One region of the Streptomyces sp. T12 genome, then DNA from elsewhere that is predicted to be linked to it. Evidence: riboswitches for the same ligand, from Rfam matches in the RefSeq annotation. Region 1 holds a riboswitch; the other holds the start of a gene.
What was found. A riboswitch is a leader RNA that binds a small molecule or an ion and turns the genes downstream of it on or off. The one in region 1 is predicted to bind S-adenosylmethionine.
Positions count from the first base shown of each region.

Region 2: another riboswitch for S-adenosylmethionine. It lies ahead of thrC (threonine synthase); the one in region 1 lies ahead of PBV52_RS12215 (aminotransferase class V-fold PLP-dependent enzyme).

Region 1 covers NZ_CP117866.1:2,744,503-2,752,384, forward strand. The annotation lists gene PBV52_RS12215 (aminotransferase class V-fold PLP-dependent enzyme) at 1-981, opposite strand, end outside; SAM riboswitch class IV at 1,126-1,242, opposite strand; gene trpD (anthranilate phosphoribosyltransferase) at 1,328-2,392, opposite strand; gene PBV52_RS12225 (ubiquinol-cytochrome c reductase cytochrome b subunit) at 2,582-4,225, opposite strand; gene PBV52_RS12230 (ubiquinol-cytochrome c reductase iron-sulfur subunit) at 4,222-5,271, opposite strand; gene PBV52_RS12235 (c-type cytochrome) at 5,268-6,080, opposite strand; gene PBV52_RS12240 (heme-copper oxidase subunit III) at 6,161-6,781, opposite strand; gene PBV52_RS12245 (hypothetical protein) at 6,927-7,328, shown strand; gene PBV52_RS12250 (Ig-like domain-containing protein) at 7,350-7,882, opposite strand, start outside.
Region 2 covers NZ_CP117866.1:4,808,415-4,816,296, forward strand. The annotation lists gene PBV52_RS21420 (MoaD/ThiS family protein) at 1-230, opposite strand, end outside; gene thrC (threonine synthase) at 353-1,639, opposite strand; SAM riboswitch class I at 1,658-1,816, opposite strand; gene PBV52_RS21430 (glucosyl-3-phosphoglycerate synthase) at 1,950-2,894, shown strand; gene PBV52_RS21435 (trehalose-6-phosphate synthase) at 3,003-4,421, shown strand; gene otsB (trehalose-phosphatase) at 4,457-5,293, opposite strand; gene PBV52_RS21445 (DUF3263 domain-containing protein) at 5,390-5,659, opposite strand; gene PBV52_RS21450 (ABC transporter substrate-binding protein) at 5,695-6,930, opposite strand; gene PBV52_RS21455 (ROK family protein) at 7,096-7,882, shown strand, end outside.

The DNA of each region.
Region 1 (7,882 bases):
CGCGCGCACCTTCTCGATCAGGTACTGCTCACGGGCGACCAGCGTGTCGAAGCCCGCCTCCGCCAGGGCCTTGCAGGCGGAGGCGATGGAGTAGGCGCCGATGACGTTCGGGGAGCCGGCCTCGTGCCGGGCGGCGCTCTCGTGCCACTCGACGTCCACTCCCCCGTCCTCGCGCCGGGTGACCTTGCGGCTGGCGCCGCCGCCCGCGAGGTACGGCTCGGCCTCGCGCAGCCAGTCGGTACGGCCGGCCAGGACGCCGGAGCCGAAGGGGGCGTACAGCTTGTGGCCGGAGAAGGCGACCCAGTCGACGTCGAGTTCCTGGAGGCTCACCGGGTGGTGCGGGGCCAGCTGGGCGGCGTCGAGCACGATCCGGGCGCCGTGCGCGTGGGCGGCGGCGGCCAGCTCGCGGACCGGCCACAGCTCGCCGGTGACGTTCGAGGCGCCGGTGACGCAGACCAGGGCCGGGCCGTAGCCCCCTTCAATCGACACAGTGCGGTCGGCGAGGGCGCGCTCCAGGGTCTCGACGGCCTGGCGCGGGGTGCGGGGCGCGTCGAGGTAGGTGACGCGGGCGTCGCGCCAGGGCAGCAGGGAGGCGTGGTGCTCGGTCTCGAAGACGAAGACCTGGCAGTCGGCCGGGAGGGCGGCGGCGAGCAGGTTCAGCGAGTCGGTGGTGGACCGGGTGAACACCACCTGGTCGGTGTCCCGGCAGTCGAGGAACTCGGCGACCGTCCTGCGGGCGTTCTCGAACAGGTCGGTGGAGAGCTGGGAGAGGTAGCCGGCACCGCGGTGGACGCTGCCGTAGTACGGCGCGTAGGCGGCGACGTCGTCCCAGACGCGCTGGAGGGCCGGGGCGCTGGCGGCGTAGTCGAGCGCGGCGTAGGTGACCTCGCCGCCGGTGACCAGCGGGACGGTGACATCACGGCCCAGAACGGGCAGCGGGGCGCAAATGGTCTGGGCGGCGGCAGCGGTGGAGACAGACATGGCGAACTCCCGTGAGGGGCATGCGAGTTGAAGGCATGCGGAGAAGAGAAAAAGGGTGCGCGGAGGCGGGGCTCGGCGGCCCTATCGCATTCGCTTGCTCACGGAAGACTCCCTCGAACGACCAGGACCCCTGGTTTCGAGAGGGGCCCGCGCTTGCCGTAGACCTCGCTGCCTACGGCCTGGTCTTCACCCGGGGCACCCCGCCACGGACGGAGGGTTGCCGGACAGTCGGCCGGGGCCTCATGACTGTCACTCATGACCTGGTCCAACATCCTGCCATACGATCTTCGATGCGCAAGGGCGCAGTCCGGATCCTGGACTGCGCCCTGCGTCACATGCTGCCGGATCAGGCGTTGCTGGCAGCCACCCACCGGTCGAGGGTCCGCTTCGCCGCGCCCGAGTCGATCGACTCCGCCGCCCTCGCCATGCCGAGCCGGATCTGCTCCGTGAGCGGGGCATCCGTGGGCTCCAACGCCACCAGCGCCGCCGCCGAGTTGAGCAGTACGGCGTCCCGCACCGGCCCTGTCTCGCCGTCCAGGAGACGCCGGGCGACCTCCGCGTTGTACGACGCGTCCGCGCCGCGCAGCGCCTCCACGGGCACCAGGTCGAGGCCGACGTCGCGCGGGTCGAAGGCCTCCTCGGTCACCTTGCCGTCGCGGACCACCCACACCCGCGAGGTGGCTGTCGTAGTGAGCTCGTCGAGGCCGTCGTCGCCGCGGAACACGAGCGCCGACGAGCCGCGCTCGGCCAGGACGCCGGCGATGAGCCCCGCCATCCGGGTGTCGAAGCAGCCGACGGCCGAGGCGGTGACGCGGGCGGGGTTGGTCAGCGGGCCGAGGAGGTTGAAGGAGGTCGGGATGCCCAGGTCCCGCCGTACGCCACCGACGAACCGCATCGAGGGGTGGAACTTGGCGGCGAAGCAGAAGGTGATGCCGGCCTCGTCCACCACCCGCGCCACGCCCTGAGGCGACAGGTCCAGGTTGATGCCGAGCTTCTCCAGCACGTCGGACGAGCCGCTCGCCGAGGACGACGCCCGGTTGCCGTGCTTGACGACCTTCGCCCCGGCGCCCGCGATCACGATGGCGGACATCGTCGAGATGTTGACCGTCTTGGCCCGGTCGCCACCCGTGCCGACGATGTCGACGGCCGGGCCGGGGATGTCCAGCGGCTGCGCGTGGGCGTACATCGCCTCGACGAGGCCGTTGATCTCCTCGACCGTCTCGCCCTTGGCCCGCAGGGCCACCATGAAGCCCGCGATCTGGGCGTCCGAGGCCTCGCCGCTCATGAAGCGGTCCATCGCCCATGCCGTGTCGCCGGCGCTCAGGTCCTGTCCGCCGAGCAGGGCGCTCAACACCTCGGGCCAGGAACGGCCCGCCGCGGTGTCGCCTCCAGCGGGGGTCACAGCGCTCATAAGCCGCTCCTGGGTCAGTTGTGGTGTCCCGCTCTACGGGACGCGAGTCTCAACGGGTCCACCCTATCCAGCCCCGGGGCACAGAGAAGCGCCCCGTCCGAACACCGGACGGCTCGTCTCCCCGCACGGCGAAGGGCCCCGTCCGCAATCGGACGGGGCCCTTCAACCGTGGCGTGGCTGGCGCAGCGATCAGTGGTGGCCGTGGCCGCTCGTGATCTCCTTGTACTCCTCGACGGTCGGCTTCGGGATCTGGCCGTCCTCGTCGAAGTACGCCTTGCTGAGCTTGGCGCGCAGCTTCTCGGAGCCCTTCACCTTGCGCTCGACGCCGTTCTCGTCGACCGTCGGGCCGATCTCGAGCGGCTTGTACTGCTCGTGCGCGGTGAGGGTGTACAGCGCGTCCTGACTGAGCGGCTCGTGCACCTCGATGAACTCACCGTGCGGCAGGCGCTTGATGATGCCCGACTCGCGGCCGTGCAGCACCTTGTCCTTGTCCCGGCGCTGCAGGCCGAGGCAGATCCGCTTGGTGATGATGAAGGCGAGGACCGGCACGACGAAGAAGCCGATCCGGACGAACCAGGTGACCGCGTTGATCGACAGGTGGAAGTGCGTGGCCCACAGGTCGTTGCCACCACCGACGAGCAGCAGCAGGTACAGCGACATCCAGGCGACACCGAAGGCCGTGCGGGTCGGGGCGTTGCGCGGGCGGTCCAGGATGTGGTGCTCGCTCTTGTCGCCGGTGATCCAGGCCTCGATGAACGGGTAGACCGCGATCGCCACTAGGACCAGCGGGAAGATCACCAACGGGATGAACACACCCAGGACGAGCGTGTGACCCCAGAAGTCGATCTCCCAACCCGGCATGAAGCGGATCAGACCCTCGGAGAAGCCCATGTACCAGTCGGGCTGGGCGCCAGTGGACACCTGGTCCGGACGGTAGGGGCCCATGGCCCAGATCGGGTTGATCTGGGCGATCGCCGAGAGGGCCGCGATGACACCGAAGACCAGGAAGAAGAAGCCTCCGGCCTTGGCCATGTAGACCGGCATCAGCGGCATGCCGACGACGTTCTTGTTGGTCTTTCCAGGCCCCGCGAACTGCGTGTGCTTGTGGTAGAAGACCAGGATCAGGTGGCCGACCACCAGGCCGAGCATGATGCCCGGCAGCAGCAGGATGTGGATCGAGTAGAAGCGGGCCACGAAGTCGCCGCCCGGGAACTCGCCGCCGAAGAGGAAGAACGACAGGTACGTGCCGACGATCGGCACGGACAGGACCGCGCCTTCCATGAAGCGGACACCGGTGCCGGAGAGCAGGTCGTCCGGGAGCGAGTAGCCGGTGAAACCGGTGAACATGCCCAGGACGAACAGCAGGAAGCCGAACAGCCAGTTGATCTCACGCGGCTTGCGGAACGCGCCGGTGAAGAACACACGCATCATGTGCACGAACATGCCGGCGAGGAAGATCAGCGCGGCCCAGTGGTGGATCTGCCGGATGAGCAGACCACCGCGCACGTCGAAGGAGATGTGCAGCGTCGAGCTGAACGCCTCACTCATCAGCTGTCCCTGCATCGGGACGTAACTGCCGTGGTACTCCACCTCGTTCATCGACGGGTGGAAGAACAGCGTCAGGTACACACCCGTGAGGATGATGATGATGAAGCTGTAGAGGCAGACCTCACCCAACATGAACGACCAGTGGTCGGGGAAGATCTTGCGCATGTTGGCCTTGGCCAGGGAGTAGATCCCGAGCCGACCGTCCGCCCAGTCGGCGACGCGCTCGCCGGCCGGCGCCTTGTCGCGCCGGTCTGCGTTGTTCGCGTTGTTCTCGTTGGTGCTCATCCGCGCTCCCAGAATGCAGGACCGACGGGCTCTTCGAAGTCGCCGAGCGCCTCGAGGTAGCCCTCGTCGTTCACACCGATGCGCAACTGTGGCAGGGCGTGACCGGCCGGGCCGAAGATCACTCGGGCACCGTCGGAGAGGTCGAAGGTGGACTGGTGGCAGGGGCAGAGCACGTGGTGCGTCTGCTGCTCGTACAGGGAGATCGGGCAACCGACGTGCGTGCAGATCTTCGAGTACGCGACGATGCCCTGGTAGGACCAGTCGAGCTCCTGCTTGTCCTTGATGTCGTCGGGCTGGAGCCGGACGATCATCAGGGCGGCCTTGGCGATCTCGGTCTGGAACTCGTGGTCGTGCTCCTCCAGGCCCTCCGGCTTGGCGAAGGTGAGGGAGCCGACCGCGACGTCCGAGGGACGCAGCGGCTCGTTGGTGTTCATGTTGACGAGCAGCTTGCCCTTGGACCACAGGGTGTGACGCAGCTTGGTGCCGGGCAGCGGGCCGAGGTCGCGCAGCAGGACGACGCCGGAGAGCGGGAACAGGGCCAGCGCGCCGAACATCGTGTTGCGGATCAGCTTGCGGCGACCGAGCGCCGACTCCTTGGCGCCCTGCCGGAAGTCGGCCATGACCTTGGCCTTGACCTCGGGCTCCGCCTCGATGGCGTGCCGGTCATCGGCGACCTCCACGTCGGACATCAGGGTACGGGCCCAGTGGACCGCACCCGCGCCGATGCAGAACAGCGCCGCGCCGAGGGTCAGACCCAGCGCGAAGTTCAGCGCGTTGAGGTGACCGATCGGGAAGACGAAGACCGACTTGTCGTGCGGGATCGCGACGTACGAGGCGATGAAGCCGACGGTGGCCAGCATCGACACCGTGAACAGCAGGGCGACCGTGCGCTCGGACCGCTTGGCGGCCCGCTCGTCGATGTCCTGGATCCGGTGCTCGTGGGGCGGCAGGCCGGGGTCGGCGAAGGGGTGCTTCTCGTCCGCTACCGCGACGGTGGCGTCCTGCTCAGCGGGCAGGTTCTCTTCTGGAATGTCTTGGCTACTCATGACTTCTTGGCCTTTGCGGTCCGAGCGGCGACCCAGACGGCGACCGCGATCATGGCTCCGAGACCGAAGATCCAGGAGAAGAGGCCCTCAGTGACCGGCCCGAGGCCGCCCAGCTCCAGACCACCCGGATTCACCGTCTCATCGCTGTTGACCGCGTGCAGGTACGCGATGATGTCCTTCTTGTTCTGCTCCGACAGCGTGGTGTCGGGGAACGAAGGCATGTTCTGCGGGCCGGTCTGCATGGCCTCGTAGATGTGCTTCGGGTCGACACTCTCGAGCGTCGGCGCGAACTTGCCGTGCGTCAGCGCGCCGCCCTTGCCGGTGAAGTTGTGGCACTGGGCGCAGTTGTTGCGGAAGAGCTCGCCGCCCTTGGCGATGTCCGCACCCTCGGGGCCGTACTGCTCCTCGGTCGGGACGTTCGGGCCGGCGCCCAGCGAGGCGATGTACGCCGCGAGCTGGTCGATCTCGGCCTGCGAGTAGATGTTCTTCTTCGCCGGGACCTGGGCGCCCTGGGAGGTGGCGGCCGGCATACGGCCCGTCGAGACCTGGAAGTCGACGGCTGCGGCGCCGACGCCCACCAGGCTCGGACCGTCGGAGGTGCCCTGACCGCCGGTTCCGTGGCAGCTGGCGCAGCCGACGGTGTAGAGCTTCTTGCCCTCCTCGATGGTGAGGGACTGGGCGGATTCCTCGGCCTGCGCCTTGTCCGCGGGAGCGAACACGGCGTACAGCCCCCCCGTGCACGCCAGCGCGAGGAGTAGGACGACGACCGCCGCCAGCGGATGGCGTCGTCGTGCGGAGAGCTTTTTCACGGATTACCCCGGTGTCAGGATCTTCTGCGTCGATGCTTGCGGTGTGTGCGTTTGTGGAACGCGCGCGGGATCGGGCCCGGCTACTTGATCATGTAGATCGTGGCGAAGAGGCCGATCCAGACGACATCGACGAAGTGCCAGTAGTAGGACACGACGATCGCGGCGGTCGCCTGCTCGTGCGTGAACCTCTTCGCCGCGTAGGTGCGGCCGAGGACCAGCAGGAAGGCGATCAGACCGCCCGTCACGTGCAGGCCGTGGAAGCCGGTGGTCAGGTAGAAGACCGAGCCGTACGGGTCGGACGAGAGCGAGAGGCCCTCGTGCTTGACCAGCTCGGTGTACTCGTACACCTGACCGCCGATGAAGATCGCACCCATGATGAAGGTGACGATGAACCAGCCCCGGAGCTTCTTCACGTCACCGCGCTCGGCGGCGAAGACGCCGAGCTGGCAGGTGAGGGAGGAGAGCACCAGGATCGTGGTGTTCGTCGCCGAGAACGGGAAGTTCAGGAAGTCCGCCTTCTCCTTCCAGAACTCGGGACCCGTCACCGATCGCAGGGTGAAGTACATCGCGAAGAGGGCCGCGAAGAACATCAGCTCGGAACTCAACCAGATGATGGTTCCGACGCTGGTGAGGTTCGGTCGGTTGACCGACGGGTGCGCGTGACCCTTGTCTACTGTCGTTGCTGTCGCCACGACCGACATTATGTCGGTCGCTTATCCCGCCCTCACTCCGGGGGGTGCCGTTCGGAGTGTCTTCCCCGTTCATACCGGTGTTGACGTGGTGTTCAAGGGAGTAGCATCCGGCCCAACGGGCCTGTCCTTACGACGCTGACGTCACGGAGGAACAATGCAGCCGACCGCCACGGTGCTGGTCTACAGCGACGACTCCAACACCCGCGAGCAGGTGAGGCTGGCTACCGGGCGCCGGCCGGCTCCTGACGTGCCGGTAGTGGAGTTCGTGGAGTGCGCGACGCCGGCCGCGGTGCTGCGCGAGCTGGACAAGGGCGGCATCGACGTCTGTGTGCTGGACGGTGAGGCCGTGCCCATGGGGGGCATGGGGGTCTGCCGCCAGATCAAGGACGAGGTGTTCAACGCCCCGCCGGTGCTGCTGCTGATCGGGCGGCCGCAGGATGCGTGGCTGGCCACGTGGAGCCGGGCCGAGGCGGCGGTGACGTTGCCTGTGGAGCCGGTGGAGTTCGCGGCGGCGTTGGCATCTCTGTTGCGGACGAAGAGGCTTCAGAGCGCCTAGGAGCTCGGGGGGCGGTCCCTCTCACACGCTCTGGGGCCTCAACCTCGCCCGCTCCGACGGGCTTGGGCCATCAGGGGTACCGCCCACCAGGGCGCTGCCGCCCCGCCACTTCTTCCAGGGCAGGTTCCAGTCACCGAAGCCGTTGCCGAACGGTTCCATCGTGTTGCCGTACGAGTTGATGACCTTGACGATGTCGCCCTCGCGGACGTTGTCGAAGAACCACTCGGCGTTGGCGGTGCTCATGCCGGTGCAGCCGTGGCTGACGTTGGCGTAGCCCTGGGAGCCGACCGACCAGGGGGCGGCGTGTACGTACTCGCCGCTCCAGGTCACGCGGGTGGCGTAGTAGACCGGTAGGTCGTACGAATCGGCGGAGCCCTCGGCTATGCCGATGCTGGTGCCGCGCATACGTACGAAGTACTCCTTGCCCAGGACGACCTTGACGCCGTTGCGGGTCTCGAAGCCGGGCTTGCCGGTCGTGACCGGTATCGACCTGACCTCCTCGCCGTTGCGGTAGAGCGTCAGCTGGTGGGACGCGGCGTCCGTGACGGCGATGA
Region 2 (7,882 bases), 2.1 Mb from region 1:
GGCGTCGCCGTCTCCAGCCCCTGCTCGAAACGGACGTCGTCGTCATTGACGTACACGTTGACGAACCGGCGCAGCTTGCCCTGGTCGTCGAGAACCCGGGCGGCGATCCCGGTGTGGTTCTTCTCCAGGTCGGCGATGACCTCGGCGAGGGTGCCGCCCTCGGCGCTCACTTCGGCCTGGCCACCCGTGTAGGTACGCAGGATGGTGGGGATGCGGACGTTGACGCTCACGTATGACCTCCGGTCAGGTAGTCGCCCCTAGGGGCGCGGGGCTGTGTGGAATTTGCGACTACCGCCGCGTGGGCACGACCAGCCCCCCACGGCCCGCAGACGAAAATCTATGGGACAGGCCCCTAGACGAGACCCGCCTCGCGGAACGAGTCGAGGCTGGGCCGAATGGTCGCAGTCAGCCCCGTACCGGCCACCGCATCCAGCGTCTTGAGACCATCACCGGTGTTGAGAACGACCGTCGTCTTCGTCGGGTCGAGGACACCGTTCTCGATCAGCTTGCGCGCCACACCCACGGTCACACCGCCGGCGGTCTCCGCGAAGATGCCCTCGGTCCGGGCAAGGACCTTGATCGCGTCCACGACCTGCTCGTCCGTCACGTCCTCCACCGCACCGCCGGTACGGCGAGCGATGTCCAGGACGTAAGGACCATCCGCCGGGTTGCCGATCGCCAGCGACTTGGCGATCGTGTTCGGCTTCTGCGGGCGGACCACGTCGTGCCCCGCCTTGTACGCGGTCGACACCGGCGAGCAGCCCTCGGCCTGCGCACCGAAGATCTTGTACGGCTTGTCCTCGACGAGCCCGAGCTTGATCAGCTCCTGCAGCCCCTTGTCGATCTTCGTGAGCTGCGAGCCGGAGGCGATCGGCACGACGAGCTGGTCGGGCAGCTGCCAGCCGAGCTGCTCGCAGATCTCGTACGCCAGGGTCTTGGAGCCCTCGGCGTAGTACGGCCGCAGGTTGACGTTGACGAAGCCCCAGCCCTCACCGGCCGGGTCGCCGATCAGCTCGGAGCAGAAACGGTTCACGTCGTCGTAGTTGCCCTCGATGCCGACGAGCTCGCCGCCGTACACCGCGGCCATGACGACCTTGCCCTGCTCCAGGTCGTGCGGGATGAACACGCAGGAGCGGAAGCCGGCGCGGGCCGCCGCGGCGCCCACCGCACCGGCGAGGTTGCCGGTCGAGGAGCACGACAGGGTGGTGAAGCCGAAGGCGCGGGCGGCCTCCAGGGCCTGGGCGACGACACGGTCCTTGAAGGAGTGCGTCGGGTTGCCGGAGTCGTCCTTGATGAAGAGCTTGCCGGCGTCGACGCCCAGCTCACGCGCGAGGTTGTCGGCCTTGACGAGCTTGGTCCAGCCGGGGTTGATGTTCGGCTTGGTGGCCACGTCGGCCGGGACGGGCAGGAGCGGCGCGTAGCGCCAGATGTTCGCGGGACCCGCCTCGATCTGCTTGCGGAGCTCCTCGGCGTCGTAGGCCGAGAAGTCGTACGCGATCTCCAGCGGGCCGAAACACTCCTCGCACGCGAAGACCGGTCCGAGGGGCACCCGGTGACCGCACTCGCGGCAGGACAGCGCCGCGGCGGGACCAAGGTCTACGGTGGATTCGGTGGTGCTTGCAACAGTCTGCACAGCCATGTGAGGCGAGGCCCTTTCTCCTCATCTTCCTCACGACGCATCTCGCCGTGAGACGGATTTGGCACCTTCCCTAGCCGGGAGCCTCGCGGAGACGATCGACAGTGATCGCTACGAGAACCGACTGGAGGGTTGCCGGGGCTTCATCGGGCCGTTTCCCTCTGCCCCTCTGGATGAGCTGTATTCGGTTGTTAACGGCGGTTGACCCCGGACATGCGATGGTCATCCGCGTTGTTCAAGACTGTAACCGACGGCCAGGACAGTTGAGAGAGTCCGTCCGAACCGCGAGACAAACCGTGAGGAGCCGCCAACCGTGCTGGAAGAAGTCGAGCGCTGGCTGAGCACCCGCTCCTGGTCCGTGACCGATCGCCCGCTCCACCAGATCCTGGCCGCCAAGCAGCGTACGGGCCAGTCGGTCTCCGTCGTGCTGCCGGCGCTCAACGAGGAGGAGACGGTCGGCGACATCGTCGCGATCATCCGTCACGACCTCATGCAGCAGGTTCCGCTGGTCGACGAGATCGTCGTTGTCGACTCGGGATCCACCGACCGCACCTCCGAGGTGGCCGCCGCCGCGGGCGCCCGGGTCGTCCACCGCGACGACATCCTGCCCCGCATCCCGACCGTGCCCGGCAAGGGCGAGGTGCTGTGGCGCTCGCTGCTCGTCACGCGCGGCGACATCGTCTGCTTCATCGACGCGGACCTGAGGGAGTTCAAGTCCGACTTCGTCTCCGGCATCGTGGGCCCGCTGCTGACCGACCCCGAGGTCGATCTGGTGAAGGGCATGTACGACCGCCCCCTCGGCGGCGCGGCCGGGCAGGGCGGCCGGGTGACCGAGCTGATGGCGCGCCCGCTGCTGAACATGCACTGGCCGCAGCTGGCCGGTTTCGTGCAGCCGCTCGGCGGCGAGTACGCGGCCCGCCGCTCGCTGCTGGAACAGCTCCCCTTCCCCGTGGGCTACGGCGTCGAGCTCGGCATGCTGGTCGACGCCCTGCACCTGGTGGGCCTCGACGCCCTGGCCCAGGTGGACGTGGGCGTCCGCAAGCACCGCCACCAGGACGGACAGGCCCTTGGCCGGATGTCCGCCGCGATCTACCGCACGGCCCAGCTGCGGCTGGCCCGCGGGCACCTCATCCGCCCCTCCCTCACCCAGTTCGAGCGGGGCGAGGACGGGTTCGAGCCGCGCACGTTCTCCGTGGACACGGAAGAGCGGCCGCCGATGGCGGAGATCGCGGAGTACGCCTCCCGCAAGGTGGCTTGAAGGTGGCTTGAATGCGGCCTGAAGCTCGTCCGGAACGTCGTATACGGCCCCTGCCAGTGAGGTGAACCGCACGTTTGAGCGGTTCCGGGCCGGGCTAGGTTGAGGCGTATGGCTTCCACGCAGGATGCGCAGGGTGCTGCCAAGGTGCTGGTCGCGTCGAACCGCGGTCCGGTCTCGTACGAGGTGCGCGACGACGGCTCGCTGCACTCCAAGCGGGGCGGCGGCGGAGTCGTCTCCGGACTGTCGGCGATCGGGCCGGACGCGGGCGCCCTGTGGGTGTGCTCCGCGCTGTCCGAGGGGGACCGGGAGGCGGTGCGGCGCGGGGTCGGCGAGGGCGGCGTGCTGATGCTGGACATCCCGGCCGACGTGCACGCCGACGCCTACAACGGCATCGCGAACTCGGTCCTCTGGTTCGTCCACCACATGCTCTACCAGACGCCGCTGGAGCCGGTCTTCGACGCCGAGTTCCAGCGGCAGTGGGCGTCGTACGAGGCGTACAACCGGGCCTTCGCCGAGGCGTTGGCCGGGCAGGCGGCGCCGGGTGCGGCGGTGCTGGTGCAGGACTATCACCTGTGCCTGGTGCCGGGGATGCTGCGCGAGCTGCGCCCTGACCTCCGTATCGGCCACTTCTCGCACACGCCGTGGGCGCCGCCGGAGTACTTCCGGATGCTGCCCGACGATGTCGCCGGCGAGGTGCTGCGCGGGATGCTCGGCGCGGACCGGCTGGGGTTCCTCACCCGCCGGTGGGCCGACGCGTTCGAGGCGTGCTGTGCTCAGTTCGCCGGCGGGCTGCGGGGTACGCGGGTCGGGGTGCACGGGCTGGGGGCGGACGCGGACTTCCTGCGGACGCGTTCGCATGAGTCCGACGTGGCCGAGCGGATGGCGGTGCTGAGGGGTGAGATCGGTGTGGCGCCGGACGGGAGCGCCCGCAAGACCGTCGTGCGGGTCGACCGGACCGAGCTGTCCAAGAACATCGTGCGGGGCCTGCTGGCGTACCGGCAGCTGCTCGACGACCACCCCGAGTGGCGTGAGCGGGTGGTGCACGTGGCGTTCGCGTATCCGTCGCGGCAGGACCTGGCGGTCTACCGGGAGTACACGGCGGAGGTCCAGCGCCTGGCCGAGGAGATCAACTCCCGGTACGGGACGCCGGGTTGGACCCCGGTGGTCCTCCACGTCAAGGACGACTTCGCCCGCTCGCTGGCCGCGTACCGGCTGGCGGACGTGGCCCTGGTCAACCCCATCCGGGACGGCATGAACCTCGTCGCGAAGGAGGTGCCGGTCGTCTCCGACGAGGGGTGCGCGCTGGTGCTGTCGCGGGAGGCGGGGGCCTTCGCGGAGCTGGGCGAGGACGCGATCGCCGTGAACCCGTACGACGTGATGGACACGGCGCGGGCGCTGCACGAGGCGTTGTCCATGGGGCCGGAGGAGCGGGCGGAACGGTCGAAGAGGCTGACTGCGGCCGCGACCGCGCTCCCCCCGGCCCAGTGGTTCCTGGACCAGCTGCATGCGCTGGACGAGGAGAACTAGGAGGGCCAGGAGGGCCAGGCGGGCCAGGAGGCTGGTCAGCCCGTCTGGGCGGCGATCGCCTGCAGCAGCCGTACGACCCCCTGCGGGCCGTCCACCACCACGTCCGCCTTCTTCGACAGCTCGGTGACCTCCTCGCTGCCGCTGCAGACCAGGAGGCCCGGGGTGCCGTCGGAGCGGAGTTCGTCGACGGCGGCGTAGGCGGGGAGGTCGCCGAGGTCGTCGCCGGCGTAGAGGACGGACCCGGCGCCGAGTTCGCGGACGTACTCGCTCAGCGCCACGCCCTTGTCCATGCCGGGCGGGCGGAGTTCGAGGACCATGCGCCCCGGTTCGACGATGAGGCCGTTGCGGGTGGCGAGGTCGGTGAGGGGCTCGCGGAGGGCGTCGAAGGTGCCCTGGGGGTCGGCCGCGCGGCGCGTGTGCACGGCGACGGCATGCCCCTTGTCCTCGATCCATGCGCCCTGGGTGCTTGCGAGGAGGCCCGGCAGTTCGGCGCGGACGGCTGCGACGCCGGGGTGGGGGTCGGGTGCGGTGACCTCACCGCTGACCGCGTCCCAGCGCTCGGCGCCGTAGTGCCCGAGCACGACGAGGTGCTCCAGCCCCGGGACCCCGGCGAATCCGCCGTACTGGACGGCGACGTCGGCCGGACGGCCGGTGATCACCGCCACGGAGGCCACCTTCGGGGCGAGCGCGGCGAGCGCCGGCAGCGCGTCGGGGTGGGCGCGGGCCTTCTCGGGGTCGGGCACGATCGGCGCGAGGGTGCCGTCGAAGTCGAGGGCGACGAGTGCGCGGGCGGGGCGGGCGAGGATGGCCGCGAGGCCGTCGCGACCGGGCTGGGTCGCGGGGGTCGGCAGGGGGTCCGGTGAGTTACCCATACGACGACCCTATCCACGCGGGGTCGCGCATATCCCTGTGTCTCGCCCCCGCCAGGGGGCTCCGCCCCCAGGAACGGGAGACCCGGCCCGTACCCGTCACCGCTCCCCCCGCCGCGCCTCCCGCACCCGCCGCAGCCGGTTCACCGTCACCGGATCGTGGGCCAGAGCCCGGGCGTCGTCCAGCAGGGCGTTCAACAGCTGGTAGTAGCGGACAGGGGCCAGGCCCAGTTCCTCGCGTATGGCCCGCTCCTTCGCGCCGGGACCCGCAAAGCCCCGGCGTTCCAGGGCGAGGATGGCCTGCTCGCGCTCCGCGAGGACGGGGGCGGGGGCGGGGGCGGCGACGTCCTCAGGCTGGTCCTGGCTCATGTGTCGCACCGTAACGCCCCCCACCGACAAGCGACCTACTCGGCAGTCTCCGCCCGCGTAGCCGTCGACTGCAGCTGCGCCAGGATCGCCGACGGGCTGCCGCCGGACGCGACCGTCTTGCCGATGCGCTTCTTGATGTCCGCGCTGACCGCGGCCCAGGAGGTCCGGCCGACCGGGTAGAGCTCGGACAGCGGGAGTTCCTCGAGGAAGGGCTTGAGGTCGGCGTCCCCCTTGGCCCCGGTCATCACCGTGGACGCGGAGTTCGTGACGGGCAGCAGGTCGTACTCGCGGGAGAAGTCCAGGACGTTCTGCTTGTCGTAGACGAAGTCGAGGAACTCGCCCACCTGCTCGGCATGGCCGTTCTGCTTGAAGGCCATCATCCAGTCGGCGACGCCCATGGACATCTTGGTGGGCCCGTCCGACCCGGGCATGGGCACCATGCCGAACTTCACGCCCTTGTCCGCGGCGATCCGCATCAGCGAGGGGTGGCCGTTGAGCATGCCGACGTCACCGGCCGCGAAGGCGGAGAACGCGTCGGCCCGGTTGAGCTCGCCGGGCGCGACCGGGCCCGTGAGCTGCTTGCCGACCAGGTTGTTCTTGAGCCAGTTGAAGGTGGCGACGTTCTCGGCGGAGTCGATGCTGTACGTGCCGAGGTCGAAGTCGGTGTAGCCGCCCCCGCCGCTGAGCAGCCACTGCATCGTCTCGGCCTGCGCCTCCTCGGGCCCGAGCGGCAGCGCGTACGGGTACTTCACGCCCTTTGCCTTGAGCGCCTCGGCGTCGGCGGCCAGCTCCTTCCAGGTCGTCGGCGCGGTGAGGCCGGCCTCCTGGAAGAGGGTCTTGTTGTAGAAGAGCAGGCGCGTGGAGGAGGCGAACGGAATGCCGTACTGCACCCCGTTGACCTGCCCGGCGTCCGCGAGCTGCGAGACGAAGTCGGCCTGGACGGGGATGGAGAGCAGGTCGTCGGCCTCGTAGAGGAGGTCCTTCGCGGCGTAGTCCGCGTACGCGCCGATCTGCGCCATGTCCGGCGCCTTCCCGGCGTCGACCATCTCCTTGACCTTGGCGTCGACGTCGTTCCAGGAGTACACCGTGACGTCGACGCGCACGCCGGCGTGCTCCTCCTCGTACTCCTTGACGAGCTTGTCCCAGTACTTCTGGGAACCGTTCGCCTCACTGTCCCCGTAGTCCGCGGCGACCAGCTTCAGCGTCACCTCGTCCGAACCACCGGTCAGCCCACAGCCGCCCAGAGCCGCCGTCAGGCCCAGCGCGGTCATCGCCGCGATCGTTCCCGTACGCCCTGTACTCCTACGCCGCTGCACGCAGAACCGCCCCACACCCATGTTCGAAACTTTCGAAACGTCATACATATTGCCCCCATAAGGTCTACACCACGTAAGTGGACTAGACCTCTCGCGGGTAGGCAAGCCACACTGTCCCTCGTGAGACATGTCATCGCCCTCGATGTGGGCGGCACCGGGATGAAGGCCGCCCTGGCGGGGGCGAGCGGCGCCGTGCCCAGTGAGGGCACGCCCGCCGTGCCCCACCAGGTCCGCCGCCCGACCGGGCGTGAGCGCGGGCCGGACGCGGTCGTCGAGGGCATCCTCGACTTCGCGGCCGAGCTGCGCGCGTACGGCGAACAGCACTTCGGCGAGCCCGCTGCCGCCCTCGGCGTCGCCGTCCCCGGCATCGTCGACGAGGAGCGCGGCATCGCCGCCTACTCGGCCAACCTGGGCTGGCGCGACGTACCCCTGCGGCAGCTGCTCACCGAACGGCTCGGCGGCATCCCCGTCGCCCTCGGCCACGACGTGCGCACCGGCGGTCTCGCGGAGGGCCGCATCGGCGCGGGCAAGGGCGCCGACCGTTTCCTCTTCGTGCCGCTCGGCACCGGGATCGCCGGCGCCATCGGCATCGACGGCCGGGTGGAGGCGGGTGCACACGGCTTCGCGGGCGAGATCGGCCACATCGTCGTACGACCCGGCGGGCCCGCCTGTCCGTGCGGGCAGCGCGGCTGCCTGGAGCGGTTCGCGTCCGCGGCGGCGGTGAGCGAGGCCTGGGCCGCCGCCTGCGGGGACCCGGAAGCGGACGCTGCGGACTGCGCCAAGGCCGTCGCGTCCGGTGACCCGAACGCCGTACGGGTATGGCAGGAGGCCGTGGACGCGCTCGCCGACGGCCTGGTCACCGCCCTCACCCTGCTGGACCCGCGCACCCTGATCATCGGTGGCGGCC